Regions from separate parts of the Frischella sp. Ac48 genome, predicted to be linked through region 1. Evidence: riboswitches for the same ligand, from Rfam matches in the RefSeq annotation. Region 1 holds a riboswitch; the other holds the start of a gene.
What was found. A riboswitch is a leader RNA that binds a small molecule or an ion and turns the genes downstream of it on or off. The one in region 1 is predicted to bind thiamine pyrophosphate.
Positions count from the first base shown of each region.

Region 1 (16,399 bases):
CTAATGATGTCGATGCTTCCCATTCACCTGCACTATTACGATGATGTTCGACAATACGCACTTTAACACGTGCATGCAGCTCTGCTTCACCTAAACGATAAAGTTTTTCTGCTTCTTTCGGTCCAGTTAATACCATACCTTCACCTTTGGCATTAACTTTATCACGTGTCATATAGTAAAGACCTAATACAACGTCTTGTGATGGTACAATAATTGGTTCACCACTTGCTGGTGATAAGATGTTATTGGTTGACATCATTAACGCACGCGCTTCGATCTGAGCTTCAAGCGTTAACGGTACATGCACCGCCATTTGGTCACCATCGAAGTCAGCATTGAATGCAGCACAAACTAATGGATGCAACTGAATCGCTTTACCTTCAATCAAAATCGGTTCAAATGCTTGAATACCTAAACGGTGGAGCGTTGGTGCACGGTTTAATAATACCGGATGTTCACGGATTACTTCATCTAAGATATCCCAAACAATCGCATCTTCACGTTCTACCATTTTTTTCGCCGCTTTAATGGTTGTTGCATAACCACGACGTTCTAACTTACCGTAAATAAATGGCTTAAATAGTTCAAGTGCCATTTTCTTCGGTAAACCACATTGATGTAGACGTAAGTAAGGACCAACAGTAATAACTGAACGGCCTGAATAGTCAACACGTTTACCCAGTAAGTTTTGACGAAAACGACCTTGCTTACCTTTAATCATATCGGCGAGCGATTTTAATGGACGTTTGTTAGAACCTGTAATTGCCCGACCACGACGACCATTATCTAATAATGCGTCAACAGATTCTTGTAACATCCGTTTTTCGTTACGCACAATAATATCTGGCGCAGCTAAATCAAGTAAACGTTTTAAACGGTTATTACGGTTGATCACACGACGATATAAATCATTTAAATCAGACGTTGCAAAACGACCACCATCCAATGGTACTAATGGACGCAAATCGGGTGGTAATACGGGTAACACGTTTAAAATCATCCATTCTGGTTTATTTTCAGATTGGATAAATGCTTCTAAAATTTTGATACGCTTTGTTAACTTTTTACGTTTAGTTTCTGAATTTGTAGTGAGTAGTTCATCGCGTAATGCTTCACACTCTGCATCCAGATCCAAATTACGTAATAGCTCTTGAATCGCTTCGGCACCCATACGTGCATCAAACTCATCACCAAACTCTTCAAGGGCATCTAAATACTGCTCTTCAGTAAGGATTTGACCACGATCAAGGTTAGTCATTCCACCATCAAGCACCATAAATGATTCAAAATAAAGCACACGCTCTATATCACGTAATGGCATATCTAATAACAAACCGATACGAGATGGTAAAGATTTTAAAAACCAAATATGGGCAGTTGGTGATGCTAATTCGATGTGTCCCATACGTTCACGACGTACTTTAGCTTGAGTAACCTCAACGCCACATTTTTCACAAATTACACCACGGTGTTTTAAACGTTTATATTTACCACATAAACATTCATAGTCTTTTACCGGACCAAAAATTCTGGCACAGAATAAACCATCACGTTCCGGTTTAAAAGTACGGTAATTAATGGTTTCTGGTTTTTTAACTTCACCAAATGACCACGAGCGGATCATATCTGGTGAGGCTAGTCCAATTTTAATAGCATCAAACTCTTCAGTTTTTGTCTGCGCTTTTAGAAACTTTAATAAGTCTTTCACGAATTGGCTCCTATGGAGTTAAACCAACTGGGGGATGGCATAATTACCATCTCCCATATAAATAGCAATCTTATAACTGGATGTGATTATTCTTCATCTAATTCGATATTGATACCAAGCGATCGGATTTCTTTTAACAATACGTTAAATGATTCTGGAATCGCTGGTTCCATACGATGATCACCATCTACAATATTTTTATACATCTTAGTACGTCCGTTCACGTCATCCGATTTCACTGTCAGCATTTCTTGTAATGTGTAAGCTGCGCCGTAAGCTTCAAGCGCCCATACTTCCATCTCACCGAAACGTTGACCACCAAATTGAGCTTTACCGCCCAATGGTTGTTGGGTAACCAGACTATAAGAACCGGTTGAACGAGCATGCATCTTGTCATCAACAAGGTGATTGAGTTTTAACATATACATGTAACCCACGGTTACTGGACGTTCAAATTTCTCACCTGTACGACCATCATATAAGGTAATTTGACCTGAAGTTGGTAAATCACCTAATTCTAACAATGATTTAATTTCTGCTTCTTTAGCTCCATCAAATACTGGCGTCGCCAATGGCATACCATTACGCAGATTTTGTGCCAACGTCATGACTTCTTCATCGGTAAACTCAGCAACATTAACTTTCTGAGCTGCACCTAATCCTAAATCATAAGCTTTTTGGATAAACTCTCTTAATTTAGCTAACTCTTGCTGTTCTTTCAGCATTGCATCGATCTTCTGACCAATACCTTTTGCCGCCATACCTAAGTGAGTTTCTAAAATCTGACCGATATTCATACGCGATGGTACCCCTAATGGGTTCAACACGATGTCCACTGGTCGACCTTTGTCATCATATGGCATATCTTCAATTGGGTTAATTTTAGAAATAACCCCTTTATTCCCATGACGTCCTGCCATTTTATCACCCGGTTGGATTTGACGTTTAACCGCTAGATATACTTTAACAATCTTCAGTACACCAGGTTGTAAATCATCACCTTGGGTAATTTTCATACGTTTAGCTTCCAGTTTCTTATCGAAATCAGCTCTGATTTCATCATACTGAGCCGCTAATTGTTCAAGTTGTCCCTGTTTGCTTTCATCTGCTAAACCGATTGTTAACCATTTATCATGTGATAACATTTCAAGTTTACTAGCTTCAATACCACCAGAAATTAAAACATCTTTGATATGTGCAAAAAGTGCAGCTTCGAGGATTTTGAACTCTTCTGTCAAATCCTTACGTGCTTGTTTCAATTGCATATCTTCGATTTGCAAAGCACGTTTATCTTTCGCAACACCATCACGCGTAAATACTTGTACGTCAATTACCGTACCTGAAACCCCATTTGGTACACGTAATGAGGTATCTTTAACATCTGATGCTTTTTCACCAAAAATGGCACGTAATAATTTTTCTTCTGGGGTTAATTGTGTTTCACCTTTTGGTGTTACCTTACCAACCAGAATATCACCACCTTTTACTTCCGCACCGATATAAACGATACCAGATTCGTCAAGTTTAGATAACGCTGCTTCACCCACATTTGGAATATCAGCAGTAATTTCTTCAGCACCTAATTTAGTATCGCGTGACACACAAGATAATTCTTGAATATGAATCGAAGTAAAACGGTCATCTTGTACCACTTTTTCAGAAACTAAGATCGAATCCTCAAAGTTATAACCATTCCACGGCATAAATGCCACACGCATATTTTGACCAAGTGCTAATTCACCTAAGTCAGTTGATGGACCATCGGCTAATACATCACCACGTTCAACTTTTTCCCCTAATTCAACGCAAGGAATTTGGTTAATACAAGTATTTTGGTTTGAGCGAGTGTATTTAGTTAAATTATAAATATCAATGCCTGCTTCACCAGCATACATTTCATCACGGTTAACGTTCACAACAATACGTGATGCATCAACATATTGAACACTGCCGCCCCGTTTGGCAACCACAGCGACGCCGGAGTCAACAGCTACAGCACGTTCCATCCCCGTACCAACAAATGGTTTTTCCGCTTTCAGCGTTGGTACTGCCTGACGTTGCATGTTTGCACCCATCAATGCTCGGTTCGCATCATCGTGTTCAAGGAATGGAATTAACGATGCCCCCACAGAAACGATCTGTTGAGTCGAAACGTCCATATAGTTAATTTGTTCAGGACTATATAAGCCTGATTCACCATTTAAACGACATGTCACTAAATCTTCTTTAAAGCGACCATTATCATCTAAATTTGAGTTCGCCTGCGCGATGACATAGCTACTTTCATCGATTGCTGATAAGTAATCAATTTCATCGGTTACCACACCGTCAACCACTTTACGGTATGGTGTTTCTAGAAAACCGTATTCATTAGTACGTGAATAAACTGCAAGAGAGTTAATTAAACCGATATTTGGACCTTCAGGGGTTTCAATCGGACATACTCGACCATAGTGAGTAGGATGTACGTCACGAACTTCAAATCCTGCACGTTCACGCGTTAAACCACCTGGACCCAGTGCCGAAATACGACGTTTGTGGGTAATTTCAGATAATGGATTATTTTGATCCATAAATTGCGATAATTGGCTCGAACCAAAGAATTCGCGAATCGCGGCTGAAATCGGTTTAGCATTAATCATATCTTGTGGCATTAACGCATCGAGATCGCCAAGAGATAAACGCTCTTTTACCGCTCTTTCAACACGTACTAAACCAATACGGAATTGGTTTTCTGCCATTTCACCAACACTTCGGATACGACGATTACCTAGGTGATCGATATCATCTACGTCACCATGACCATTACGGATGGCGATAAGTTTTTTCATCACTTCAATAATGTCTTCTTTGGTTAAAACACTACTACCTTCAATATCATCGCGGTTTAGTGAACGATTAAACTTCATTCGCCCTACAGCTGACAGATCATATCGTTCTTCAGTAAAGAATAAGTTTTCAAATAACGATTCTGCTGCTTCTTTCGTTGGTGGCTCACCTGGACGCATCATACGATAAATTTCAACTAATGCACCTAACTGATCTTGAGTTGGGTCGACATTTAACGTCTCAGATATAAATGCTCCATGATCTAAATCATTGGTAAATAATGTCTCAATTTTTTTGTAACCAGCACTGGTTAATTCTGCTAATAATTCCAGTGAAATTGGTGTATTTGCTAACGCAATAACCGAACCAGTTGTTTCATTTAGATAATCTTTTGCCAGAACTTTACCGATAATATATTCGACAGGCACATCAATTTTCGTTACGCTATCTTTTTCTAGCTGACGAATATGTCTAGCGGTAATACGACGACCTTTCTCAACATAAACTTGACCTTTTGATTCAATATCAAAAAGTGCTGTATCACCACGTAGTCGTTCTGGAATAAGTTCCATTTTTAATTTTGATTTTGCAACTTCAAATACTGTTTTATCAAAGAAAATGTCTAAAATTTCTTGAGTAGTAAAACCTAACGCTCTTAAAATAATCGTTGCAGGAAGTTTACGACGACGGTCAATACGGGCAAATAAATTATCTTTAGGATCAAATTCAAAGTCTAACCATGAACCGCGATAAGGAATAATTCTTGCATTATACAACACCTTTCCAGATGAATGAGTTTTACCTTTATCGCTATCAAAGAACACACCAGGACTACGATGTAACTGAGAAACAATTACCCGTTCAGTACCATTAATAACGAATGTTCCATTATCAGTCATTAAAGGAATTTCGCCCATATAAACATCTTGTTCTTTGATATCTTTTACTGTGCCTTCTGGCGCATCTTTATCAAAGATAACTAAACGTAATTTCACGCGTAATGGTGCAGAATAAGTAATCCCTCTAATTTGGCACTCTTTTACATCAAAAACAGGTTCACCCATTTTGAAAGAGACATATTGAAGTTCTGCATTACCACTATAACTTTTTATAGGAAAGATTGAACGAAAAGCGGCTTCTAAACCATATTGACCTTCTGGATCTTGGTCAATAAACTTCTGGAACGAATCAAGTTGAATAGAAAGAAGATAGGGTATATCCAACACTTGTGGACGTTTACCAAAATTCTTACGAATTCGTTTTTTCTCGGTATAGGAGTAAACCATTAGTTCCTCAACTTGCTGATCGGCCGTTAATAATAATTTACTATCAAAACGGCTTTATTAAATATTCATCAGACCCTAATTATCGACTAATTAAATCTGACACCTGCTCGAAATATTTATAAATATCAATTGATTAGGTTCTTAACTATACATTCATTAAATCTATAGCTATATACAATTTCTTTTTTCACGCCTTTACAGCGCAAAAAGGCTGGAGGTAAAAACCACCAGCCATCAGCCTTATTAGGCTGCATATTTTGTATCAAACTTATTTAAGTTCGACAACTGCACCTGCTTCTTCAAGCGCTTTTTTAAGTGCTTCAGCATCATCTTTGCTTGCAGCTTCTTTAACAGTAGCGGGCGCTGATTCAACAAGATCTTTAGCTTCTTTCAAGCCTAAACCAGTTGCACCACGTACCGCTTTGATTACAGCTACTTTATTACCACCAACGTCTTTTAAGATAACGTCGAATTCAGTTTTTTCTTCAGCTGCTTCTGCTGGACCTGCTGCTGCGACAGCAACTGCTGCAGCTGCAGAAACACCAAATTTTTCTTCCATCATTGATACTAGTTCAACAACGTCCATTACAGACATTTCAGCAACTGCATCTAAAATTTGTTCTTTAGTGATAGACATAATATAGTTTCCTAAATTTAGAATTTTTAAATTGTTAACTGTTCCCAATTAAAACTAACTGCAATTTTATCAATAAAATTATGCAGCTTCTTGTTTTTGATCGCGAACTGCTGCCAGAGTACGAGCCAATTTGCCAGCTGCGGCTTCTTTCATGGTCGACATCAAGCGAGCTAATGCTTCTTCGTAAGTTGGTAAAGTTGCTAAGCGGTCGATATTTGCCGCAGTAATTAACTCACCTTCAAAGGCTGCTGCTTTAATCTCAAATTTTTCATTTTCTTTAGCAAACGCTTTGAAAAGACGTGCTGCTGCACCTGGGTGCTCATTTGAAAATGCAATAAGAGTAGGACCAACAAACGTATCTTTTAAGCACTCATAAGGAGTACCTTCAACTACGCGACGTAATAAGGTGTTACGAACCACACGCATATAAACGCCAGCTTCACGAGCTGATTTACGTAATGCTGTCATTTTTTCTACAGTCACGCCACGAGAATCCGCAACGACTGCAGAAAGCGCACCTTTGGCAATTTCGTTAACTTCAGCAACAATTGCTTGCTTATCTTGAAGATTTAATGCCATTAGTTTTGCTCCTGAATTAAACTAGGTTTACACCTAGACTCACTGTACTAACTACTAAAATCACATCAGATCATTTAATAATTAGCGTTGTTACGGTGAGCAGAGTCCTGTTAATTCAACTATATATATCTAATCAAAATAACGTTTAGGTTCTGTCACCGTCTACGTAGGATATTAAGTCATTAATTTAATCACACCTACGGTCTTGGACGGGGTCTGGATTAGGCCAGACACCAACCGATTCTTATGTAATTAAGAAAAATTAAACTGATGCACTTAAGCTAGTTTGATCGATAGCCACACCTGCACCCATAGTGGTAGAAAGGCTAACTTTCTTAATAAATACACCTTTAGAAGATGCTGGTTTAGCTCTTTTTAATGCCACAAGTAGCGCTTCTAAATTGCCTTTTAACTGTTCAGCATTAAAATCAACTTTACCGATAGTGGTATGAATAATACCATTTTTGTCATTACGGTAACGTACTTGACCAGCTTTAGCATTTTTTACAGCTTCAGCAACGTTAGGAGTTACGGTACCCACTTTCGGGTTTGGCATTAAGCCGCGTGGCCCTAAGATTTGACCTAATTGACCAACGATACGCATTGCATCAGGTGAAGCGATAACAACATCGAAGTTCATTTCACCTTTTTTGATTTGTTCAGCAAGATCTTCCATACCCACTAATTCGGCACCAGCTTCTTTAGCTGCTTCAGCATTAGCTCCTTGGGTAAATACCGCAACCCGAACGCTACGACCAGTACCATTTGGTAATACAATAGCACCGCGTACATTTTGATCAGATTTACGCGCATCAATACCTAAATTAACCGATACGTCAACACTTTCAGTGAATTTTGCTGTTGCTAGCTCTTTTAATAAAGCGATAGCGTCATTAATTTCATATTGTTTAGTTGCATCAACTTTTTCGCGGATAAGTTTAGCCTTTTTAGATAATTTAGCCATTAATTAACCCTCCACTTCCAGACCCATTGAGCGAGCAGTTCCTTCTATAGAACGCATCATTGTCTCAATAGTTGCACCATTCATGTCCGCAGCTTTCGTTTCAGCAATTTCACGAATCTGCGCGCTTGTTACTTTACCAACTTTTTTCTTGTTTGGTTCACCAGAACCAGACTTGATATTAGCAGCCTTTTTCAATAATACTGCTGCTGGAGGTGTTTTAGTAATAAAAGTGAATGAACGATCAGAATAAACGGTAATTACAACAGGTGTTGGTAAACCTTTTTCTAAACCTTCTGTTTTTGCATTAAATGCTTTACAAAATTCCATGATGTTAACACCATGTTGACCAAGTGCTGGACCAACTGGTGGACTAGGATTTGCAGCACCAGCTGCCACTTGCAGCTTGATGTAAGCTTGGACTTTCTTTGCCATTTTTTGTTCCTTTTCTCGGGTACAATCGCCCTGTTAAACCGATAACAGAAAGCTCCCCTAAGTTAAATAAGGGCGACATTTTGCTATAAATAGAGTAAAATTGCAACAATTATTTTCAATGTATAGCAAATAAAATGACAAAAAATTAAGTTAGACTGTAATTAATATTTCACACAAATAGCATAGGCATAATCAGGGTCAATAATAACATTTCCTTCAACCGAACCAACACTGTAATATCTTGTATTTCTTGGGCCTTTTTCACTGGTAAAATAGTATTCATATAGGAAAAAGGGTTGTAAGTCATTGATACCATTCATCATATCACGACCGATTTTATCCAACGGTGCATAATAATACAGTTTACCCCATTCTCCTGTTAAACTATCGCCAATTGCTCTTTTATAACCATTATTTTTTGCATAATAACCTACATTATCTAGATCGGTAAAATCACCATATGCATAAACCGAGTTAGACAGTTCTGATCTTGTTGGTAGGCGATCACCATTGCTTGTACAAAAATCCTGAGCTTTATTCCATGGCATCCACATACTATCTCCCTTATAAGGGTAGAACCAATGCTCTAAAGAAAAAGTATAAGTGAAGGTGGCTTTCGTATCGTTGTTAGTAACAGCAATAACAAAATTCTCACCTACTGCCGGCACATTATCAGTAAATTTAAATTCGCTCTGTGTATTTGGAGCGAAATTACGACTGGTACTTATCAAAGCAGAATTAGGATTATTAACAATGGTATAAGAATAACTTGGAATGGTATTTAAAGGCACCAATCTAAATCGCGCCTCAGGAAATGCAGTTGTCGGGAAACTTTTTCCGTTATTACTTTTTGCCGACACGATAAATCCTTTATGGGGAATAAATTGACTGGCATCATAGGCATCAGTTCTATTTACCATATTACTTCCCGCATCAAGATAATTATTACCTTCCGGCCAACCATTTGGAATATTTAATGCCAATACACCGGGCTGAATATAACATAATCCATCATCGGGTTTGATTTTAAAAGTTTTTGACACTTCTCGTATATCAGACACTTTCGGGTCGCCATATTCAGTCACGGCATGAAAATTAACCGTAACTTTAACCGATGCATCGCCTTTATAACCATCATTATTACATAAATTGCTACCTAACGCTTTTTGTGAATTCGCATCTAAACTTTTACTATTACTATCCGTCCATTCCGCAGTGATACTGTCAATAACAAATCCTTTCGTCGAAGCTAGAGTATCTCCATCATTATCATAAATATCCCCAACGGCCAAATCAGACAAATCCACATCAAAAGTATAGTCATTAGGCGAAACATTAAAAGCAACATGTATCTCTTCTAATGAACCAGGAGTAAAGGTCAGATTTTGCCCATCTGCTACTTTTAATTTAAATTGAATTCCATCTAAAATTTTATCATCTGCTGTTGGTAAAATTTGTGGCGCTTCCCCACGAATAGTATTGGCAGAAGAAATGGATAGGCTAGCTAGTGCTATATGGGATAAAGAACTTATCACTAAGCAAATAGAAGTCATAGCAATAGATAAATCCGAGTGATATCTAACCAATGCTTTTTTTGATATTTTAATAAAATTAACACTATTGTAATTATTATTCATTGTTACTCCTCTTTTCATAGACCACCCCATAACTAATTAGTTTATCGGTTTAAAATTGAGTGAATTAACAAACATTAATAATAAATTGATATAGAAGAAGATTTTATTAAAATAATAAATGATCAATAAATATTACTAACATAAGGAACTTACATAGATTATAGAGATTAAAACAAAAATTTCAATTAAAATAATAGGTTATGATTTTTTTTACTAAGATTTAATACAAAAAATTTATAAAAAAGGATTGCTAGTTAACCAATCCTTTTTAAAAATGGTGAGAGGAAATTACTTAAAAAATGAAAAAGATTAAATCCCTAATTCATCCCAAATATTATCAATATGCGCAACAATCTTGGCATCTTTTGTAATAATTTTACCCCATTCGCGCGTTGTTTCACCTTGCCATTTATTTGTCGCATCTAAACCAATTTTAGAACCAAGACCAGAAACTGGCGATGCAAAATCAAGATAATCAATCGGTGTATTTTCAATAAAGGTGATGTCACGCTTGGGATCCATGCGGGTTGAAATTGCCCACATAACATCTTTCCAATCACGAGCATTAATATCATCGTCACAGATAATTACAAATTTGGTATACATAAATTGCCGTAAATAGGACCATATGCCCATCATGATACGTTTGGCATGTCCTGCGTATTGTTTTTTTATCGTCACAACTGCAATACGGTATGAGCATCCTTCAGGTGGTAAATAAAAATCAACGATTTCCGGAAATTGTTTTTGTAAAATAGGAATAAACACTTCATTTAAGGCCAATCCCATTACTGCTGGTTCATCTGGTGGGCGTCCAGTGTATGTTGAATGATAAATCGCATCATTACGACGAGTAATATGAGTTATAGTAAAAACGGGAAAACGTTCTACTTCATTATAGTAGCCAGTATGATCACCATAAGGACCTTCTAAAGCCGTTTCATCTGGAGCAATATAACCTTCTAATACAATTTCTGCACTAGCCGGAACATCTAAATCACAGGACAAGGCCCTAACTACGTCACTACGGTGTCCACGTAATAATCCAGCAAAAGCGTATTCCGACAATGTATCAGGTACCGGTGTAACAGCAGCTAGAATAGTAGCCGGATCAGCACCTAATGCCACCACTACCGGAAAATTTTCACCTGGATGAGCTTTTTGCCATTCTTGAAAATCTAATGCCCCCCCACGATGCGTTAACCAACGCATAATCAATTTATTTTTTGCTAATCGCTGTAGACGATACACACCCAAATTATGACGTTCTTTATTGGGACCTTTCGTAATTGTTAATCCCCAAGTAATCAAGGGCGCCACATCTTCTGGCCAACACTGCATAATTGGAATTTTAGTTAAATCAACATCTTGATCTTTTACCACGTGCTCTTGACAAGCAGCCGATGAGCGTCGTTTTACTGGCATATTCAAAACTTGTTTGTATTTTGGCAGTTCAGTCAAAAAACTTCTGACCCCTTTTGGTGGCTCGGGCTCCCGTAAAAATGCTAATAAATGTCCAACTTCGCGTAATGCCGATATTTCTTCCTGCCCCATCGCCATTGCAACCCGTTTAGGGGTGCCAAATAGGTTACAAAGTACCGGAATATCATAGCCAATCGGATTTTCAAATAGCAATGCCGGCCCACCTTGACGTAACACTCTATCAGCAATCTCGGTCATCTCTAGATGAGGATTAACCGGATAACTTATCCGCTTTAGTTCACCCTGTGCTTCTAATTGAGTAATAAAATCTCTAAGATCTGTAAATTTCATAATTGATCCACATAATAATATCTATCCATAATTATAACGTGATTAGTACTAATCGGCACGTACTGTATTTAATTTGCCTGACCATCATAATAATTGTGTTTTACCTATCATTAACATAATGAGCAAAATTCAATAAATCTGAAGATAAAAAATAAAGATATATAAAATAGATTAATTAACTTTAACGTTAGTACGTTACATTATGGGGCTATACTTTTTCCTAATATACGATAATCAGGCATAACCTAATTTGCAGAACATGGTGTAGGTACTGCCAAGGTTAACTATTTTAATGTGGCAATTCCTTATGAAAATCGTCAGTTAATACGCGCAATCAAACAGCAATGCGATCCTAGTAAAAGGTAAAATAATCAAGTAGATATTTCACATATAAAGAAACTTTAATCTATTGTCTTTAATGCATGATGACCAATAGATAATTACATATCCGTTGGATCTTCAACTTGATTATGCCAGCGACATGATATAACTTCACCACCAACGATAAAAATGATGAGTTGGTCCAATCCCTTTGCCAACATGGAGTCTATCTGCATTAGCTATTGCACCACTTAAATAATCCTTTGCTTGTTTAATTGCTTCGCCTAAAGGTAGTACTGGTAATAATGCGGCAATCGCTGCGGATAAAGTACAACCAGTACCATGAGTATTATTAGTATTAACTCTTCTTGTCGCATAACGTATTATCTCTTTCGATGTGATTAGAAAATCGGGGCATTCATCACCCGGTAAATGTCCGCCTTTCATCAAGACAGCCTTACAACCTAACTGTAATAATGCTTGCCCTTGCTGTTGCATTTGCGACTCATTAGTTGCTTCTGGACAATTAAGCAGAGCTGCGGCTTCCGGTAAATTTGGTGTAATTATCGTTGCCAGAGGTAAAAGTTTCTGACGAATAACATCTATGGCAGTTTGTTTTAATAATGCATGTCCACCTTTTGCTACCATTACCGTATCTAATACTACATATGGTAGCGGATTTTGACTTAATAGTTCAGCGACAGCGTTAACAATCGCTTCATTCATTAACATGCCGATTTTTAAACAATCAATGTTACTATCGTTAATTAACACATCAAACTGCTGTTTAACAAAATCAGCGGGGACAGGAAAAACATCTGATACGCCTTGGGTACTTTGCGCAGTAAGTGCTGTAATAACTGCCATTCCATAAGCACCTAACGCGGAAAACGTTTTTAAATCAGCTTGAATCCCGGCACCACCACTGGGATCTGAACCTGCTATTGTTAATGCAATTGTCATTTTTTTATTCCTTGTTTAGCTTGTTCAATAACATGGTAAAGTTGCCTTGTGGCATACGGTATATTTGGCTGCCCACAAATAGCTGAAATCACGGCGATTCCGTCACTCCCACTTTGCATAACTTCGGCGGCGTTTTGTAAATTAATTCCCCCTATTGCTACCGCAGGACATTGTTTAAATTGATTAAGTTCTGCTAAAGTTGTTATACCTAATGGTGGTGCAGCATCTTGTTTCGTCATGGTTGGGAAAACGGGTCCAATACCTAAATAATCTACCTTTTGCCAATTAACTTGATTGATTTGTTGTAAATTTGATATTGATAATCCCAATAATTTATCGGCACCAATTAATTTGCGTACAACATCAACTGGAAGATCTTTCTGACCAACATGCACACCATCAGCTTCAACAGCTAAGGCAATATCAACTTGATCATTAATGAGTAATGGCACCGTGGTATCCTTTAATACCTGTTTTAATGCTAATGCAGCGAGATACCAATCACGACGGGTAAATTCATGTTCAGCTCTTAGTTGGACGGCGGTAACACCATTTGCGACAGCAATTCGAGTAGTATTAACCATACCGTCAATTCCACCACATAAATCAGGATCTAAAACGAGGTAAAGGGATAAATCGAGCTTTTTTTGACGCATATTATCTCTGCTACTCATGATATTGTTTCCATCAGCGAAAGCTGATCCCATAATGATATGGCAAATGTGCCAAGTCCTTGTTGATGAATGGCCGTGTCAGCAGCTCTTTTCATCATAAAGCAAGCTGAAGCGGTAGCGGTTAACCGATCATCCGGTGTAGCAGCAACAAATGCGGCAACCATAGCCGATAATGAACATCCGGTACCGGTAACACGTGTAAGGGCGATATCGCCACCTGAAATGGCATAAACTTGTTGACCATTCGTCACATAATCCACTTTACCGGTCACTGCTACAATGGTTTGCACCTGACTGGCCAATTCTTTTGCCGCTTCTAACGCTATTTCGGTAGAATCTTGACTATCAACGCCTTTAGCTTGGGACTTTTGCCCAACCAGCGTCAATATCTCCGCCGCATTTCCACGAATCACGGTTGGATAACAAGATAATAACGCCTTTGCAATATTGGTTCGAAATGTGAGTACTTCTCCTACCGCAACAGGATCGAGTACCCATGGTGTTTTAGTCATCATTGCTGTATGTGCAGCAAGTTGCATACTCCTTGCCGATGATTGTTCGATGGTACCAATATTAATTAATAAACTATTGGCAATTTTTACAAATGATTCCACTTCTTCTTCCGCTACCACCATTGCCGGTGAAGCACCAATTGCCAATAGAATATTAGCAGTAAAATTTTGTACTACATCATTCGTAATACAGTGGACTAATGGATTTTGCAGACGGACTTGTTTTATAAAAGGAATAGCTTGATCGGCTTGAAATGAAATAATAGTGGTCATCCTCTCTCCTCATTAATATCGTAGAGAAGGTGACTATCGCAGGATAGCATTCCGACTTCCCTACGCTGGCATGATCCCAGATCAGGTTCAACGGGTAAGCTCTCAGCCATAAAACAATTCATCATTGTTATGACACCCCGAGTCAAATAAATAAGTAGTTATTATGCATGCTATTTTATAAACAATCAAATATCAAAATGATAATAAAATGAGCAAAAAATTTTTATTATTTTAATTTATTGTTACGGTTTTATTTAACAAATGTATGACGTCAATTAAACGTTTATTTACTTTTGAATGATTGTTGGTACACTAATTAAAATTTTAGATTAAGTACGATCAATTATATGAATTCACCATTACGCACAAAATTATTAGAATACGGACGTGAAGTAATAGAGTTAGAACTTAGTGAAGCGAAAAAATTACCTGCTCGTCTTGATCATAACTTTATTCAAGCCTGTGAATTAATGTTAACGACAAAAGGAAAAGTGATAGTTTCAGGTATTGGCAAATCGGGACATATTGGCAAAAAAATTGCTGCATCCTTAGCCAGTACTGGTACACCTTCATTCTTTATGCATTTAACGGAAGCATTACATGGTGATTTAGGTATGGTTAGCGAAACAGATATTATCATACTGATTTCATATTCTGGTCAGGCAAATGAATTTAATTACATATTGCCAATACTGAAAGATAAAGGTATACCAATTATTGCAATCACTGGCAAAAAAACATCGCCATTAGCCAGAGCAGCAAAAGCCGTCTTAGATGTCAGTATTGAAAGAGAAGCCTGTCCTATGGGATTAGCCCCAACGTCTAGTTCAACTAATACGCTACTAATGGGCGATGCATTGGCTATAACAGTAATGAGAGCGAAAAACTTTAATGAAGAAGATTTCGCCCGTTCTCATCCTGCTGGAAGTTTAGGGGCAAAATTACTTAATCGTGTAAAAGATATTATGCGTACTGGTGAACGTATTCCTAAAATACCTGAAAATGCTACTGTATTTGATGCAATGTTAGAATTAAGTCGTACAGGATTAGGATTAGTCATTATTTGTAATACCGATCGACACATTAAAGGTGTATTCACCGATGGGGATTTACGTCGTTTATTATTGAAAGACGGTACGTTAAATGATCCAATTATACAAGTTATGACAACACCAGGGTATCGTCTCCCTGAGAATTGGAAGGCCATTGAAGCACTTAAATCATTTAACGATTATAATATCACTGCAGCCCCAGTGGTTGATCAAAATGATTGTTTGGTAGGAGCAATCAATATCCATGATTTGCATCAGGCTGGTATTTCATAAGGCTGAAAACTCTATGCAATTAAAGAAAGTTAATATTATTTATGCTTGGAAATAAATAATCAGCATTTTTTTATTGCAAAATAGCTCTATCTCCTGCGATAATTATCGCCCTAAATTTTGTCTTTAGAACGGAGACTAAAAGTATTGCAGTTTGTTTTTTTATCTGATAAAGATATTTAAAACAAATTGTCAGCATGTTTAACTAAATATAGATGATGAATTTATAATGGCAGAGAAGCGAAATATCTTTTTAATTGGCCCAATGGGGGCAGGTAAAAGTACTATTGGTAGGCAGATCGCACAACAACTAGGCATGGATTTTTTTGATTCAGATCAAGAGATTGAAAAACGAACTGGCGCGGATATCGCTTGGATCTTTGATTTAGAAGGAGAAGAAGGTTTCCGTACCAGAGAAGAGAAAGTGATTAACGAGCTTACTGAAAAACAAGGCGTTGTATTAGCCACTGGTGGTGGTTCTATTTTATC
Region 1 is NZ_JAETXP010000016.1:42,297-58,695, forward strand. Features, by position in the region: gene rpoC (DNA-directed RNA polymerase subunit beta') at 1-1,708, opposite strand, end outside; gene rpoB (DNA-directed RNA polymerase subunit beta) at 1,795-5,823, opposite strand; gene rplL (50S ribosomal protein L7/L12) at 6,092-6,460, opposite strand; gene rplJ (50S ribosomal protein L10) at 6,539-7,039, opposite strand; gene rplA (50S ribosomal protein L1) at 7,302-8,003, opposite strand; gene rplK (50S ribosomal protein L11) at 8,007-8,435, opposite strand; gene JMI89_RS10560 (hypothetical protein) at 8,597-10,072, opposite strand; gene ubiD (4-hydroxy-3-polyprenylbenzoate decarboxylase) at 10,382-11,845, opposite strand; partial or broken gene JMI89_RS12135 (hypothetical protein) at 12,110-12,211, shown strand; gene thiD (bifunctional hydroxymethylpyrimidine kinase/phosphomethylpyrimidine kinase) at 12,338-13,129, opposite strand; gene thiE (thiamine phosphate synthase) at 13,126-13,803, opposite strand; gene thiM (hydroxyethylthiazole kinase) at 13,800-14,588, opposite strand; TPP riboswitch at 14,629-14,738, opposite strand; gene gutQ (arabinose-5-phosphate isomerase GutQ) at 14,936-15,913, shown strand; gene aroK (shikimate kinase AroK) at 16,140-16,399, shown strand, end outside.

Region 2 (16,399 bases), on a different contig from region 1:
GTTTAATTTTATTATTGTTCCATCAAGATGAGTTTTTACATTAGTAAATAATTGACTGTCTATATTCAGATTTTGCGATGTAATCGTAGAAAGGTTATTCTTTAAAATAACATTTTTCATAGAAATCGATGATGTACCTTTCAAACTGGTGTTATAATTATCCATTTCTGTAGCTTCAAATAAAACCTTATAGCCAAATAAATTGGATTTACTATTGTCAATCTTAATTTTGGCATGTATATTTAACACATTGCCTGCACGGATAATTGTATCTACATTTTTAATGTTATCACTTTCAATTGTTACATTGCCATCAGCTACTATCTTGCTATTTTTATTAATAATTTCTTGCGCTTTAAGCGTTAAATTGTTTTCTGACAAGATATTTCCATTATTATTTAGGCTATCTGCATTTAGAACAATATCCTTTTCCACTTTTATTGTGCCGCTATTGACTATTTTACCATCAGCTGTAATAGTTAAACCGCCAGCACTTGCCCCTAGTTGCCCAGCATTATGCACACCAACACCAGATTCAGTGCCGATCAACTCAATTTTACCCGCATACATTCCACCTAAAGCGGAAACATCAATAGCAAACTCAGGAGCTTCCTCACTTTGAACTGATTGTGTCACAATACCATCAACAGTAACTTCATTTAATCCAGTTATAACCTTTAAATCACTGGCCCATAATTCAGCATTGACATTAACGCTGCGTGCAATTATATCAGTGTAATCCTGTGCTGAACTATCTAATCCATCTCCAGTAATTGTGATATTACCGCCTTCAACCCGATAGCCAACTAATTGATCATTCTTGAATATGGGTTTACCTGTCGTTAATGTAGCCCGATCGGCATTAATGAAACTACACCCATCACAGGTTATTCCGGCTGGGTTGGCAATAATCACCTGAGCTTTTTTTCCGGCGACTTCAATATAGCCATTGAGTTTACTCGGATCTTTTGAATTGACTTCATTTAAAATGATTTTTGCACTACCTGTCTCGCGCAATAATGCATTACCTTTGATATTACCGCCAAGTTTACTCCTGCTATCCGATTTCGTATTATTTAAAATGACACCATTTTTATCAACATCAAATTGATTATATTTATTATGTGAAACACCATTTTTATTCGGTGCAGCAATATTGACTTGTGTTGCGCCTTTGTCGGTTTGCGTAATTATCGGCCGTTGATGATTTTCGGCATTTTTATCTACAATGATGGTGCCAGCATAGCTTGGGGTTATCACACTGACTAATCCTAATGCCAGATATGACATAAAAACCATTGGTTTTAAAGTAAAAGCTTTATTACTTAGCTTGTGAACGGATTTCACTTTTTGACTACTGCGCGCATTACCCTGATGATTTTTGGTAATTTCCGACACCACCATTAGCATGCCACGCACACGATTAAAGACAACACGATAAAAGTATTTATTCATTGTTTTTTCCTTCTATTAATATTTAACGTTTAACAAAATATTAAACGCTGTAAAGTTCATCACTAATTAACGCGCTGTGAATAACTTTCACGTTAATCAATGAATAAATTACAGGGTGAATTTAGCAAAATATAGCTAATATCAATTCCTTATGGTACAACTTCAATTTTTGTGAAAAGACGATTTCTAATCAAACTTACTAACACAATTAGTGGTATTTTTTATCGTAAAAAAATTTATTAAATCTGCATCTTATAAACACACTTATAACGATAATCGGTTTAAATTTGTATAAATTTTGAAATGTTTAATATGTCCATTTATTATTTTAGTTATTAACTATCGCTTTCAATAAGCAGAACATGATAAGTTATTTTGAATAGCAGTCTGAATGTCAAATAAAGTAAAAAACTGGCTATTAGTTCTACTAATAATTTTTAGTGTTTCACAACACTTTATCATAATATTTTGATTAAATATTTAATTATTTAATTATTTAATTATTTAATTATTTAATTAATTTATAACATTACCGTTCAAAAGCTAAATTTCGTAAATTAAAATTATTATAGTAAATTGAAACCAAATACTAGCCAAAACACCTAAAAAATAGTAAATATGCATAAACATATTTACTATACCCCAAAAGTTAAGTTTAATTAAAACCAGTTATCATCATATTTATTATATTCATCAACAAGGAAATATTCAGATCCTTTACCGTAAATCCTTCCATTATAATTATTGATTGTTTTAGCAAAAATCTCTAATTCATTATTGCTTAATATTGATGCATTTGGATAATTATTAATTGTGTTTGCCTTGATAATCAGGGAATTTTCAGCGAATAAACCATAAATTCGACGATTCAATATTGAGTCTTCACCAAAATTGTCAATTTCTGAAGCTTTTATGAAAAGATTATTACCCTTTATAAAACCAGTTTGAAAATTTTTAAGATTTTGATTCAATTCAATATGAATATCATCAGCTTCAATATCGCTATAATTATTTAAATTATTTCCGTAAATAAAAACTTCATTCGCTTTAATATTGCCTGATTCGTGAGTAAATTTATCTGCACTAATCTGAATATTTTTCGCTGTAATGCTACCATTTTTGTTGGAAATATTTTTAGCAACAAGATTAAATTTATTATCGGCTATAATTTCTGTATCATTGTTATGAAGATCATCTGAAGTTATATCAATATTATTTGCTTTTAATTTACCGAAACTATTATTGATAATATTACTACGAATATTTATTGAATTTTCACTTAAAATAGTCGCTAAGGTATTATTGATATTTTTAGCTGTTAAAAGCGTATTTCCCCCCGAAGTTATTACAGCCTTATGATTATTAATATAATTTTCTGCATTAATGACAATATTACCACTGCCTAATATTTTAGAAGCTTCATTTGTGACATAGATTAACGGTGTAGGTGATTTAATAAATTTTGGTGTAAAAATACCATTTGAACCATCATAGCCTCCTATAAAGATATCACCATGAGCGGCTAAGGAAGTTATTTGATTATTGATTATTCCACCTATTAAGGTCAAATTTCCGTTAACCACTTCAATGGTTAATGAATTGTTTCTGATTTTATTACCATACATCGTTATAGAATTATAAGCTACTATACGATTAAAATCGTTATTTATTCTATCTGCATCTAAAGTAATATTAAATGCATCCATATATCCTGAATAAATTTTTAATTTATTAGCTTGAAGCCTAATATTATTTCCAGTAATTAATGTAGTACCATTATCAATATCGTATCCATGAAGGTATATGGAATCTGCAGTGAAATTGGCACCATGATTTATGATTCCTTCCCCTTTCATATCAATCTGTTGAAGGCTATGAAAATCAGAAAGTAAATTATGTATATTTTGTGCCTCTACGATAATATTATTTGCATTATAGATTGAACTAATATTTTCAATGTTGTTAGCTCGTACAGTTAGTTCATTTTTTGCTTTGAATACAGTATCTTTATTATTTAGCGTATCAGCATATATATCAATGTTATCACCATTTATCTCTGAAGCAATATTTTGCTGCTTTGAAGTTGTTAGGTTAATATCATCTGCTTCGAATTTTGATTCTTGGTTATGTATTTCATTACTTTTAACACTTAGTTTATGCTTGGCATTAAATTTTGAATGTTCATTATTGACAACATTGGCATTGATATTAATATTATCGCTTACTAAATCAGAATAATTAGATTTAATATTCTCCGCATTAATCACAATTTTAGATTCAGCTTTAAGTTCAGCGTTTTCATTAACAATATTATTAGCCTTAATTACTAAATTTTGTTCGGTTGTTAATTTGGCTTTACGATTCTCAAGCTCCTGACTTGTTAAGGTTAAATTACTAGCAGCTTGAATAGTACCTCCATTAATAATTTTACCATCGGTTGTAATAGTTAACTCACCTGAACTCGCCCCTAAGTACCCAGCATTATGCACACCAACACCAGATTCAGTGCCGATCAACTCAATTTTACCCGCATACATTCCACCTAAAGCAGAGACATCAATAGCAAACTCAGGAGCTCCTGACGTTTGGTCTGATTTTGTCACACTGCCATCAACAGTTACTTCATTCAATCCAGTAATAACCTTAAGATTATTAGCCCATAATTCACCATTTATGTTGGCACTTCGTGTAATAATATCAGTGTAATCCTGTGCTGAACTATCTAATCCATCTCCTGCAATTGTGATATTACCGCCTTCAACCCGATAGCCAACTAATTGATCATTCTCGAATAGGGCTTTACCTGTCGTTAACGTAGCCCGATCGGCATTAATGAAACCACACCCATCACAGGTTATTCCAGCTGGGTTGGCAATGATTACCTGAGCTTTTTTTCCGGCAACTTCAATATAGCCATTGAGTTTACTCGGATCTTTTGAATTGACTTCATTTAAAATGATTTTCGCACTACCGGTTTCCTGCAATAATGCATTACCTTTGATATTACCGCCAAGTCTACTCCTACTATCCAATTTTGTGTTATTTAAAATGACACCATTTTTATCAACATCAAATTGATTATATTTATTATGTGAAACACCATTTTTATTCGGTGCAGCAATATTGACTTGTGTTGCGCCTTTGTCGGTTTGCGCAATTATCGGCCGTTGATGACTTTCGGCATTTTTATCTACAATGATGGTGCCAGCATAGCTTGGGGTTATCACACTAACTAATCCTAATGCCAGATATGACATAAAAACCATTGGTTTTAAAGTAAATGCTTTATTACTTAGCTTATGAACGGATTTCACTTTTTGACTACTGCGCGCATTACCCTGATGATTTTTGGTAATTTCCGACACCACCATTAGCATGCCACGCACACGATTAAAGACAACACGATAAAAGTATTTATTCATTGTTTTTCCTTCTCATAATATTTGACGTTTAACATGAATATTGAACCCTGTAAAATTCATCACTAATTAATGCGCTGTGAATAACAATCACATTAATCAATGAATAAATTACAGGGAGCATTTAGCAAAATATCGCTAATATCAATTTCTTATGCTACTACTTGATTTCTTGTAAAAAGGGTGATTCTAAACAAAATGCTTTATTATAATTAGCTTACTGTTGTGTTGTGACGATTTATGTAAATAAGGTGCTTTCATAAAAGCTATACCGATAATCTGTTGATGAATTATAAGTTATAAAAATTAGATCATTACAAATTAATTTAATATTAATTAAATTACCGCTTAATTAGCGGTAGCGATAACTTAAGTATAATAGATTATTTTACTCAGATGTCTATTAAATTACTGAATAAAAAGAGAAAATTTTCCAAAAATGACTGTAAAAGAGTAAGAATTATACTTTTAAGATAATTTGAAGCCTTGCTATGATGATACTACGTACTTTTTCGTATAAATGTACACCAGCATATTTAAATTTAAATAAAGGGAACTTATCGCTAAAATTAAGCTTTAACATGGAAAAACCAGATATCTGTATACTCAATATCTGGTTTTAAACTTATAAAAAGAGATTCATATCGAATATGTTACATATATTGCTAAATTTAACCAACTCGTAATTGTTTATTTTCAACATTCATTAAATTTATCAAATAAAAAAATTATGAACATGATGAAAACTATTTTTCACCTGACAACTGTTTTGAACGGTTGATACACGCTTCTACTGCATCCATAACGGCAGCTCTAAAAGTATTTTGTTCTAACTCCTGTACGCCTTCAATGGTAATACCGCCGGGTGAGCACACCATATCTTTTAATTCACCAGGGTGCTTACCTGTTTCTAACATCAGTTTCGCTGATCCCATAACGGTTTGCGCCGCAAATTTATAAGCTTGTCGACGGGTCATACCGCCTTTCACCGCGCCATCAGCCAGTGCTTCAATAAACATAAAGACAAATGCTGGACCACTTCCTCCTACTCCAGTTGCAGAATGGACTTGATATTCAGGTAAGACCTCAGTTAAGCCAATACAATTTAATAAGGCTCTGACAGCTAACAGCTCTTCTGGAGTCACTTCCGTATTTGGCGTTAATGAGCACATCGCAGAGTTGACTAAAGCTGGTGTATTTGGCATAACTCGGATAATTTTTTGATCATAACCAATCACGGCTTCAATCATTTTAATTGTAATACCAGCAGCGACTGACACTACCACTGTCGACTTTTTGAGCTCTTTCTGTATTTCACTCAAAACATCATTAATATTGTTTGGTTTGACAGCAATAAATACGATATCGGCTTCTTTTGCAACTTCTTTTGCCGACTCCATCACATAAACTTCATAATTCGCTTTTAATTTTTCACCATTTTCTGGATGAATATCATAAACATAGAATTGTGATGCGGGAACAGATTGGCTAGCTATAATCCCTTGTAAGATTGCACACCCCATATTTCCCAGCCCAATAAATCCGATACGTTGTTCCATGAGGTTCCTCTTTGATTATTAAATAGATTTAGATTAAAAGTTATATAACGATTTAGGATAAATAGCAAAAGATATTTATTCAGTTTTATGGCAAATTTTAAGATTAACTCACACCTAGTAAATACTTTCGCCATTAAACACTCACCACAGTGTGATTAACTGGTTTTAGTTATGTGAACCGACATTCATAGGATCGATTTCACTTTCTTAAAAGAACAAGCATTTTAACAAGGTAGCAATAAATGATTAAACAAGGATAAAAAGATACAAATAATTACCCTAATATTAGCTATTGTTTTGCCATCTTTTGTTTATTTTATAAGATGCTATTCCTAAATGTAAGGCAACATCCGGGTATTGTTGGATTTTTTTAAAATCGCCATCATACGCAATTTTCCCATCAATTAGAACCAAACAACGATTATGACTAATATCAATATCATCTAACTGATGAGTCACCATTACGATTGTTAACTGGTATTCAGCATGAATCTCCTTAAGTAAACAGAACATTTCATTTTTAAGTTTTGGATCCAAAGAAGAAAAGGGTTCATCTAATAACAAAATGGGGCGACGTATCAACAAACAGCGACCGATAGCGACTCTTTGCCGTTGACCACCAGACAATTGTGCAGGATGCTTATCAAGATAATCAATCAATCCTATCCGTTTAGCAATATGATGTAAATTTGTCCGTTGTTCTGGCGTTAACTTCATGCCAGGACTGATTCCTAGTGCTAAATTTTGCTCAACTGTTAAATGAGTGAAAAGATTGTTATCCTGAAATAGTATTGATACTGGCCGTTTAGCAGGCGGTGTTGTCGTTACATCTTTGCCGTTTAGTATAATTTGTCCATGGTTAGGCGCAATAAATCCAGCAATGATATTTAACAAGGTACTTTTACCTGCGCCACTTGGTCCTAATAACGTCACAATTTCTCCTTTAGCGACAGAAAAATTGAACATCATAGATTGATTTTGGTAAGCATAGCTCACTTGATGTAATTCAATCATGGTGAGTACTCTCGAATAAATTGATTAATAAATAACTGATCATTAATAATATCAATGCTGATAATGATGCTTCCTGATAACGATAATGAGAAACTAACTCAAAAAGATAATAAGGTAACGTCATAAAGTCTTGACTACCAAATAAAGCAATAATGCCAAAATCACCCATTGACATCACGCAAGCAAATGCAAAACTATAGGCAAATAAGCGTTTTAATGCTTTATATTCAATTAAATATAAATATCGTATTCCTGATATATTCAATGATAATGCTAACCAATGATATCGTTTAGTTAAATCGCTGAGGGGGGTAGCTAAATGACGTAGGATAAATGGTAACGCCAACATAGCATTACTTAACACTACCAACAAAAAAATAAAACCGTGCATCTCTACCAAATTAAAAAATAGTAAAAAAAAACCGACCGACAATACCATATTTGGTATAGCAAGAATCAATGAACCAAGAAACATTAGATAATCACTAACAATGACTTTGCCCATTAAACGCAATCGACTATGCGTCCACAAAATAGAAACAGCGAATATCATAGCTAACAATGCAGAGCAGAACGCCACCGAAAGCGAAGTGATCAATGACCGAATTAACGTCGGTGTTACAAAAGACATTGCAAAATACTGTATAGTATCGATAACAATGGCAAATAATGGACTAATTATAAATAACCCACTAACAACAATAACCAAGCTTGCCAGACTTTTAGTCAAAATCGTAGCTTGTGGTCGATAAACCGCATAATTGAAGGTCAATTGTGGAGTATGTCTGGGGATGAATAACCTTAATATAATCATAAAGCCAATACAAAATAACAATTGAATTAATGATAATACTACTGCTTGAGATAATTCAAAATCCCGGATTGCTTGATAAATCGCCACTTCAATCGTTGTATATTTGGGGCTACCGCTTAACGTTAATACCGTGGCAAAGCTTGAAAAGCAGTACATGAAAATTAATCCACCTATTGGCAATAACTGTTTAGCTATTATCGGTAATTCAAGATATTTGAATGATTGCCAGGCATTAAAACCAAGCTGCTGGGCTAATTTTTTTTGTTCATTAGGAATGAGTTGTAAAGCTTGATAATAAACTTTTGTGGCAAAAGGGAAATTAAAAAATACGTGGGCTAATAAAATGCCATTTAAACCAAAAATTGAAAATGAATAGTTCATCCCCCAATAACGACAAAGCTGCGCTACCATACCCTGTGAACCATAAACAGATAACAAACCCGTAACGACGACTAACGAAGGTAAAGCAAAGGTTACCGAAAAAAAACTGAGCAAAAAGGATTTACAACGAAAATTGACTATATCCAGTGCTTTAGCCACAAACATCGCAAATATAAGTGATATCAAGGTTGATATAACAGCCTGAAACAAGGTAAAGGTAACCACATGTTGCAGGTAACTGTCAAAATACATTCCCTCTTCGCCCTGTTCATAAGCAAACAACCATAACGTCATTAAAGCACTGACCACCACCACAGCGACAAATAAAACCGCTAAGGTACCGGGTAGATAATCGGTTACTGACTGACGGAATTTTGCCATTGGGTGATCCATGATTTTTGATATTTTTTAACCTCATCAGCCGTAAACGATAATGAATGGGTGACCGAATCAATTTCACTGTATGCTTTAGGTAAATCAATCTTAATCGACGGATACATGTAATTCTTTTCGACAAATTGATGTTGAACGTTAGGCGTTAACAAGAATGCTAAAAATTGCTGCGCTAAAGCTTGTTGTTTGGTATAACGTGTCATCGCTGCTACTTCGATTTGTTGGTAATGACCGTCTTGGAAGATTGCAGCTTTATATTGATAATCGTTATCATTAATAATGTGTACTGTTGGCGACGTACTATAACTTAATACAAAATCAGCTTCCCCTTTTAAAAACAAACCATATGCCTCACTCCATCCTTTAGTAACGGTTAACGTATTCTTCGCTAGATCTTGCCAGGCTTGGTCAATCTTGGCACCATAGACTTTATTCATCCATAATAAAAAACCTAATCCAGGTGAGCTAGTTCGTGGATCTTGATAAACAATTTTCCAATTATGTTGGTTATGAATCAAATCATCTAAGCTCGTCGGCGGATTGGTGATGTTATTTTGATTGTATATAAATGCAAAATAACCATAATCATAAGGAATAAAATCATCATCCCACCAATTAACAGCTAAATCAGCCGGTTTCGTTAATTGATGCGGTTGCACTAATCGCGCTTTTTTTGCCGCACTGATTAAATTCGTATCCAACCCCAAAATAATATCGGCTTTGGTGTTTGAGCCTTCTAATCGTAATCGATTAAGGATCGTTACTGCATCACCTACACCAACAATCTTGACGGTACAGTCACATTGCTCCTCAAAGCCTTGTTTTATTTCATCTCCTGCTCCCCATTTAGATTGGAATGAACTATAACTATAGATAGTTAAAACTGGTTTATCCTTTGCCATCGCTAAAGGAGTTATGGCTAACATAAAGCCAATAATCAATAAATGACGAAACATTTTGCCTCCAATGTCAAAAAGTAAGAAAAAAGACAAAAGGTTTGAGTTGACACAAGATGATGCATAAGACATCTTTGATAGGCTCAATCCCTCCGCCGGTATTAGCCGGTTCAGGTTCGACGGGTCATGCTTTCCATAGTCCATGAAGCGCAACTCTCAGCTTGGCTTTCGCCTTTTGCTCCCCGTTGAGAACAATAATTATCTTAACTGAATTATTAATAAAGTAAATGCATATCACATTGTTAACATGACAATTGTCTCCTTTACAGGTATTATATTGCCCAATTTATTGCGCAATAATTAGGTACATTTCTGTGAATATTCAAAATTTATTATCTGACAAAATTAAACAAGCCATGATTGCAGCGGGTGCTCCACATGACTGTGACGCCTTAATTAAGCAATCAACAAAAGTCCAATTTGGTGACTATCAAGCAAATGGTATTATGGCTGTAGCCAAAAAAATGGCTATTAATCCACGCCAATTAGCCGAAAAAGTGGTTGCTGAATTAGAACTTACCGATGTTGCAGAAAAGATCGAAATTGCCGGTCCTGGATTTATTAATATTTTTCTCAAAACTGACTTTATTGCTCAGCTAAATGAAGCGGCATTGAATGATAACAAATTAAATCTGACTTTAGCCAGTCACCCCCAAAATGTAGTCGTCGATTATTCAGCACCAAATGTTGCCAAAGAAATGCATGTTGGCCATTTACGATCGACGATTATTGGCGATGCAACTGTCCGAGTACTGGAATTTTTGGGTCATCATGTTATTCGTGCAAACCATGTTGGTGACTGGGGAACACAATTTGGAATGCTGATAGCTTATCTGGAAAAGATGCAAAACGAAAATGCTAATGATATGGCATTAGCTGATTTAGAATCATTTTATCGTGCTGCAAAAAAACATTACGATGAAGATGAGATATTTGCTGAAAAAGCGCGAAATTATGTTGTCAAATTACAAGGTGGTGATGAATATTGCCGTAATATGTGGCGTAAGCTAGTTGATATAACTATGACACAAAATGTCGCTACCTATCAACGTTTAAATGTCACTTTATCACTTGAAGATACCATGGGTGAAAGTATTTATAATGCCCTATTACCAGACATTGTTGCTGATCTTAAATCTAAAGGCTTAGCCGTGGTTAGTGAAGGTGCTTTAGTCGTGTTTTTAGATGAATTTAAAAACAAAGAAGGTGATCCGATGGGTATCATCATTCAAAAACGTGATGGCGGTTTTTTATATGCCACCACGGATATTGCGGCCCTAAAGTATCGTTATGAACGATTACATGCCGATCGGATATTGTATTATACTGATTCACGCCAACATCAACACTTGCAACAAGTATGGTTGATTGCCCAAAAAGCACATTACATTCCAGAAACTTTAGCATTAGAACATCATATGTTTGGTATGATGTTAGGAAAAGATGGTCGACCATTTAAGACTCGCTCCGGTGATACAGTTAAACTCAACGATCTTTTAGATGAAGCTTGCGAGCGTGCAACTAATTTAATAAAAACCAAAAATCCAGAACTTACTGCCCAAGAGTTAGCTGAAGTTGTCGATGCGGTAGCGATAGGTGCAGTCAAATATGCTGACCTTTCTAAAAACCGGACTACTGACTATATATTCGACTGGGATAACATGCTCTCTTTTGAAGGTAACACTGCGCCTTACTTACAATATGCTTATACCCGTGTACTATCAGTATTTAGAAAAGCCGAGCTGGCGATAAACGCAGCATTGCGCGGTAATATCTTGCTAACGCAAGACAAAGAGCGAGCATTAGCCATTCGTCTAGCGCAATTTGATGAAACTATCGCTACAGTCGCTAAAGATGGTTTACCACATATTTTATGTAATTATTTATATGATATTGCTACTTTATTCTCAAGTTTTTATGAAAACTGTCCAATTTTATCCGCTGATAATGATTTACAAAAACAAAGTCGCTTAAAACTAGCTGCTCTAACCGCGAGAACATTAAAAATAGGTTTAGATATGTTAGGCATTAAGACAGTTGAAAAGATGTAATTTTCCTTAAAGATTAATCTCTATCCGGTGATATTAAGCATCACCGGACTATGTACCTTCTAGTTGTCATGGCCTTTATGAATTCAATCTGCTAAGATTTTATTTTGTAAAAATTTAACTCCATAACAGCAACATTAACCTACTTAGGCGATATCACCGTTACTGAAATGTCAATATATCAAACTACGGATCTTCATTTCGTTCTCTATATTTATTTTATGAGTAATGATATTTCACTAATTCGCTTAAAATTGATTATTGTCATTATGTTAACTTTAGCTATTTAATATCGAATCCACCAATCTAGAAAAACACTTCTTTGATCATAATAAAACAGAAAAATATTCACTATGCATCATTAAAATATGTGATACTAATTTTTAAATGATTATTTCAAGGTTATTACATTATATAAGTCTAGGAAATACATCTAATTTTGCCAAAAACACTCAGTAAAGTATATAATAGTCAGTTTTTGAGTTTCGATCTAAATTATAAAGGGATAATATGCGGATTTTTGTAATTGGGATAACATTGTTTGCACTGTATTTTGGTGCAGGCAATCTTATTTTTCCAGTGATGCTAGGACAATTGTCGGGCGATCATTTTGCGTTGGCCTCATGGGGATTTATTATTACTGGGGTTATACTACCCTTATTAGGTGTGATTGCGGTAGGATTTTCCGGTGAGCAAGATTGTCTGAAAATTACCCAACGTGCGGGAACGATATTTGGTTTTATTTTTGCCACAACCCTTTATCTTACCATTGGTCCGCTATTTGCTATGCCAAGAACAGGAAGTGTATCATATGAAATTGGCATAAAACCATTTGTTAGTGAAAATCATAGCTCGTTAGCTTTAGCCATTTTTTCAATCTTGTTTTATGGGTTATGCTGCTTTCTATCTTTACGTCCGCATAAATTTATCGATATCGTTGGGAAATTTTTAACACCCATCAAAATCGGCTTTATTCTGATCTTAATTTTGGCTGCGTTATGTTTTCCTATGGGCATACCATTACCACCAGTTAACATAGACTATCAACAAATACCTTTTTTTACCGGTTTTTCACAAGGTTATTTAACTATGGATACTTTAGCATCTTTAGTATTTGGTATAATTGTTGTACAAGGTATTGTACAGTCTGGCATAGAGGATAAACATAAAATTATGCTTGGTTGCTTTAAAGCTACTTTGATAGCTGGCGCTATTTTAGCTTTTTTCTACATCGCTTTAGCTTATATGGGTGCAAGTAGTGTTTCTCAATTAGGGATACTTAAAAATGGTGGACAAGTGCTGGCACATGCATCAAATTATTATTTTGGTACTTGGGGTAATCTGATATTAGGTCTAATGGTGATAGTTGCCTGTATGACAACCAACATTGGGTTGACGCATGCCTGTGCCAATTATCTTGTTTCACTATATCCTAAATTGACTTATCGTCATTATGCAATTTTATTTACTATTATCAGTGCGTTATTTGCCAATATTGGGCTTAATGCCCTGATAGCATTTTCGGTTCCGGTATTATCTGTCATCTATCCTGTAACCATTGTGTTCATCGCACTAACTTTTATTCATCGACTATTTGATGGTTATAAGTTAGTTTATATTGGTGCGATCTATTTTACGCTTTTTACCAGTATTCTATCTGAACTTAATACTATGCTTTTACCAGATACAACATTATACGAATATCTACCAACTATCGCTCAACTTGTTAATCTACTCCATAATAGATTTATCGATTACATGCCTTTATATCAACAAGGAATTGGGTGGATCACACCAGCGATTATTGGTGGTATACTGGGCTACATTGTTGCTAAGTGTACCACCCAGAAAAAAATTTTTGCAATTAAGGAACATGAGTTATGCCAAACAACCAAGCACAATTAGATTTTATTAAAAATAGTATTATTACTATTCCTGATTATCCGAAAAAAGGAATTCTATTTAGGGATATTACCAGTTTATTGGAAAATCCAGAGGCTTTTAAAACAACGGTTGAATTACTCGTTGCACACTACCGTAATAAAAAAATAGATAAAGTTGTTGGTACAGAAGCCAGAGGATTTATTTTTGCTGCACCTGTCGCTTTAGCTCTTAATGCGGGTTTTATTCCTGTTCGTAAACCACACAAGTTACCTCGCCATGTTTTTAAAGAAGAATATCAATTAGAATATGGTAAAGATGCATTAGAGATCCATACCGATGCCATTAATCCTGGTGAACGGGTACTGATGATCGATGATTTATTAGCGACTGGTGGAACCATCGCTGCCACTACAAATTTAATTCGTAAAGCAGGTGGAATCGTTGAAGATGCTGCTTTTGTAATTGACCTACCTGATTTAGGTGGTAAAACCAAACTTACTGAAATGGGAGTAAATTGTTTTACATTAGTCGAATTTGCTGGTGAATAATTTTAAACTCGGGCAATATGATTATTGCCCTACTTTAATTTTCATGAAACGTTTCCCTAATCTCCCTACTTTTTTCAATCCGATTAACCAATAGTTATGAAATTATTTTTATTTATTGTATTAATATACAATAAAAACAGCATAAAAAATCAATTTAGTGCTTGATTAAGCAAATAATGTGAATTATTATTCATTAATAAAGCATAATTATTAAGGAATGAAAATGACAAAATTCAACCACATTATTACTAGAACTCCTGCCAAATCACTTATCAATGGATTGACTTCAGCCAATTTAGGTAAACCTGATTATCAAAAAGCTTTAGATCAACATAATAATTATATCCGTGCATTACAAAAATGTGATGTTGATATTACAATTCTCCCCGCTGATGAAAATTTTCCCGATTCTGTCTTTGTTGAAGATCCGGTATTGTGTACACCACATTGTGCCATTATTACTCGACCAGGTGCAGAAAGCCGCCGAGGTGAAACCCAAATCATAGAAGAGACTATTAAACGTTTTTATCGCGATAAAGTACAAAAAATTACCGCCCCAGGAACAGTAGAAGCAGGCGATATCATGATGGTCGATAATCATTATTATATTGGTTTATCCGCCAGAACGAATCAGCAAGGTGCGGAACAAATAATTGCAATCTTAAATCAATATGGTATGACGGGATCCATCGTTACTTTAGAAAAAGTATTACATCTCAAAACAGGTCTGGCTTATTTAGAAAATAATAATCTATTAGCTGCTGGAGAATTTATTACTAAACCCGAGTTTCAACATCTTAACATAATTGAAATTCCAGAATCTGAAAGCTATGCTGCTAATTGTATATGGGTAAATGGCAAAGTTATTATGCCTGCAGGATATCCAATAACTCAAGCAAAAATTGCTGCTTTAGGTTATCAGGTTATTGAAGTTGATACCTCCGAATATCGAAAAATTGATGGTGGCGTTAGTTGTATGTCATTAAGATTTTAATACTAATTTAACGTTATACAAAATATTAATCGTCTAACAAACTAACATTAAGAATCGATAATGAATAAATCAGTGAAAAAAAAGCTTGGCTTATTGCCATTAACTCTTTTAGTGGTAGGAAGTATTGTCGGGAGTGGTATATTTAGCTTGCCACAAAATATGGCTGAAGGTGCTGGAGCTGGCTCGATATTAATTGCCTGGATAATTACCTTATTAGGCATGTTCATGCTAACGCGTATTTTTCAATATTTATCAGTGCGATTTTATAAGATTAACGACGGTTTGTATGGCTATGTTCGGGAGGGATTTGGTGATTATATTGGTTTTAATGCCGCATGGGGGTATTGGATATCTGCATGGATGTCATGCGCAAGCTATTTAGTCATATTATGTAGCGCACTTGGCTCCTTTCAATATTTGCGTTTTTTTGGCGATGGTACCACCCTTGCCTCACTCATCTTCGGACTGTGTTTTCTATGGCTGGTGCATTTTTTTGTATTAAAAGGTATTTATCAAGCATTCCTGTTAAACTGTATAGTTACCTTGGCTAAAATTATTCCGATTGGACTGTTTATTGTTTGTATCATTCTGGCTTTTAATGTCACAACATTTAATATTGATTTTTGGGGCTCTCCCCAGCTAGGATCGATTGTGCAACAAGTTAAACATACCATGTTATATACCGTATGGGTCTATTTAGGTATTGAAAGTGCCACTGTTTATGCAGCCAGAGCTAAAAATATCCTTACCATAAGCCGTGCAACCTTTTTCGGCTTTGCTATTACCAGCTTATTATTAGTATGTGTATCAGTTTTATCATTAGGGATCGTACCACAACACGAATTAGCCGCCATGAAAAATCCGTCAATGGCATTAGTGATTGAACGCGTTGTTGGAAGCTGGGGAGCTACTTTTATCAATCTTGGTTTAATTG
Region 2 is NZ_JAETXP010000009.1:718,139-734,537, reverse strand. Features, by position in the region: gene JMI89_RS07945 (filamentous hemagglutinin N-terminal domain-containing protein) at 1-1,290, opposite strand, end outside; partial or broken gene JMI89_RS12060 (ESPR domain-containing protein) at 1,351-1,455, opposite strand; gene JMI89_RS07940 (filamentous hemagglutinin N-terminal domain-containing protein) at 2,115-4,877, opposite strand; gene proC (pyrroline-5-carboxylate reductase) at 5,621-6,433, opposite strand; gene thiQ (thiamine ABC transporter ATP-binding protein ThiQ) at 6,719-7,447, opposite strand; gene thiP (thiamine/thiamine pyrophosphate ABC transporter permease) at 7,440-9,023, opposite strand; gene thiB (thiamine ABC transporter substrate binding subunit) at 8,999-9,991, opposite strand; TPP riboswitch at 10,062-10,186, opposite strand; gene argS (arginine--tRNA ligase) at 10,306-12,042, shown strand; gene brnQ (branched-chain amino acid transport system II carrier protein) at 12,550-13,944, shown strand; gene apt (adenine phosphoribosyltransferase) at 13,920-14,471, shown strand; gene ddaH (dimethylargininase) at 14,695-15,465, shown strand; gene JMI89_RS07895 (basic amino acid/polyamine antiporter) at 15,526-16,399, shown strand, end outside.
Region 2: it holds a riboswitch for thiamine pyrophosphate, as region 1 does, so the genes downstream of both, thiB (thiamine ABC transporter substrate binding subunit) here and thiM (hydroxyethylthiazole kinase) in region 1, are expected to answer to the same signal.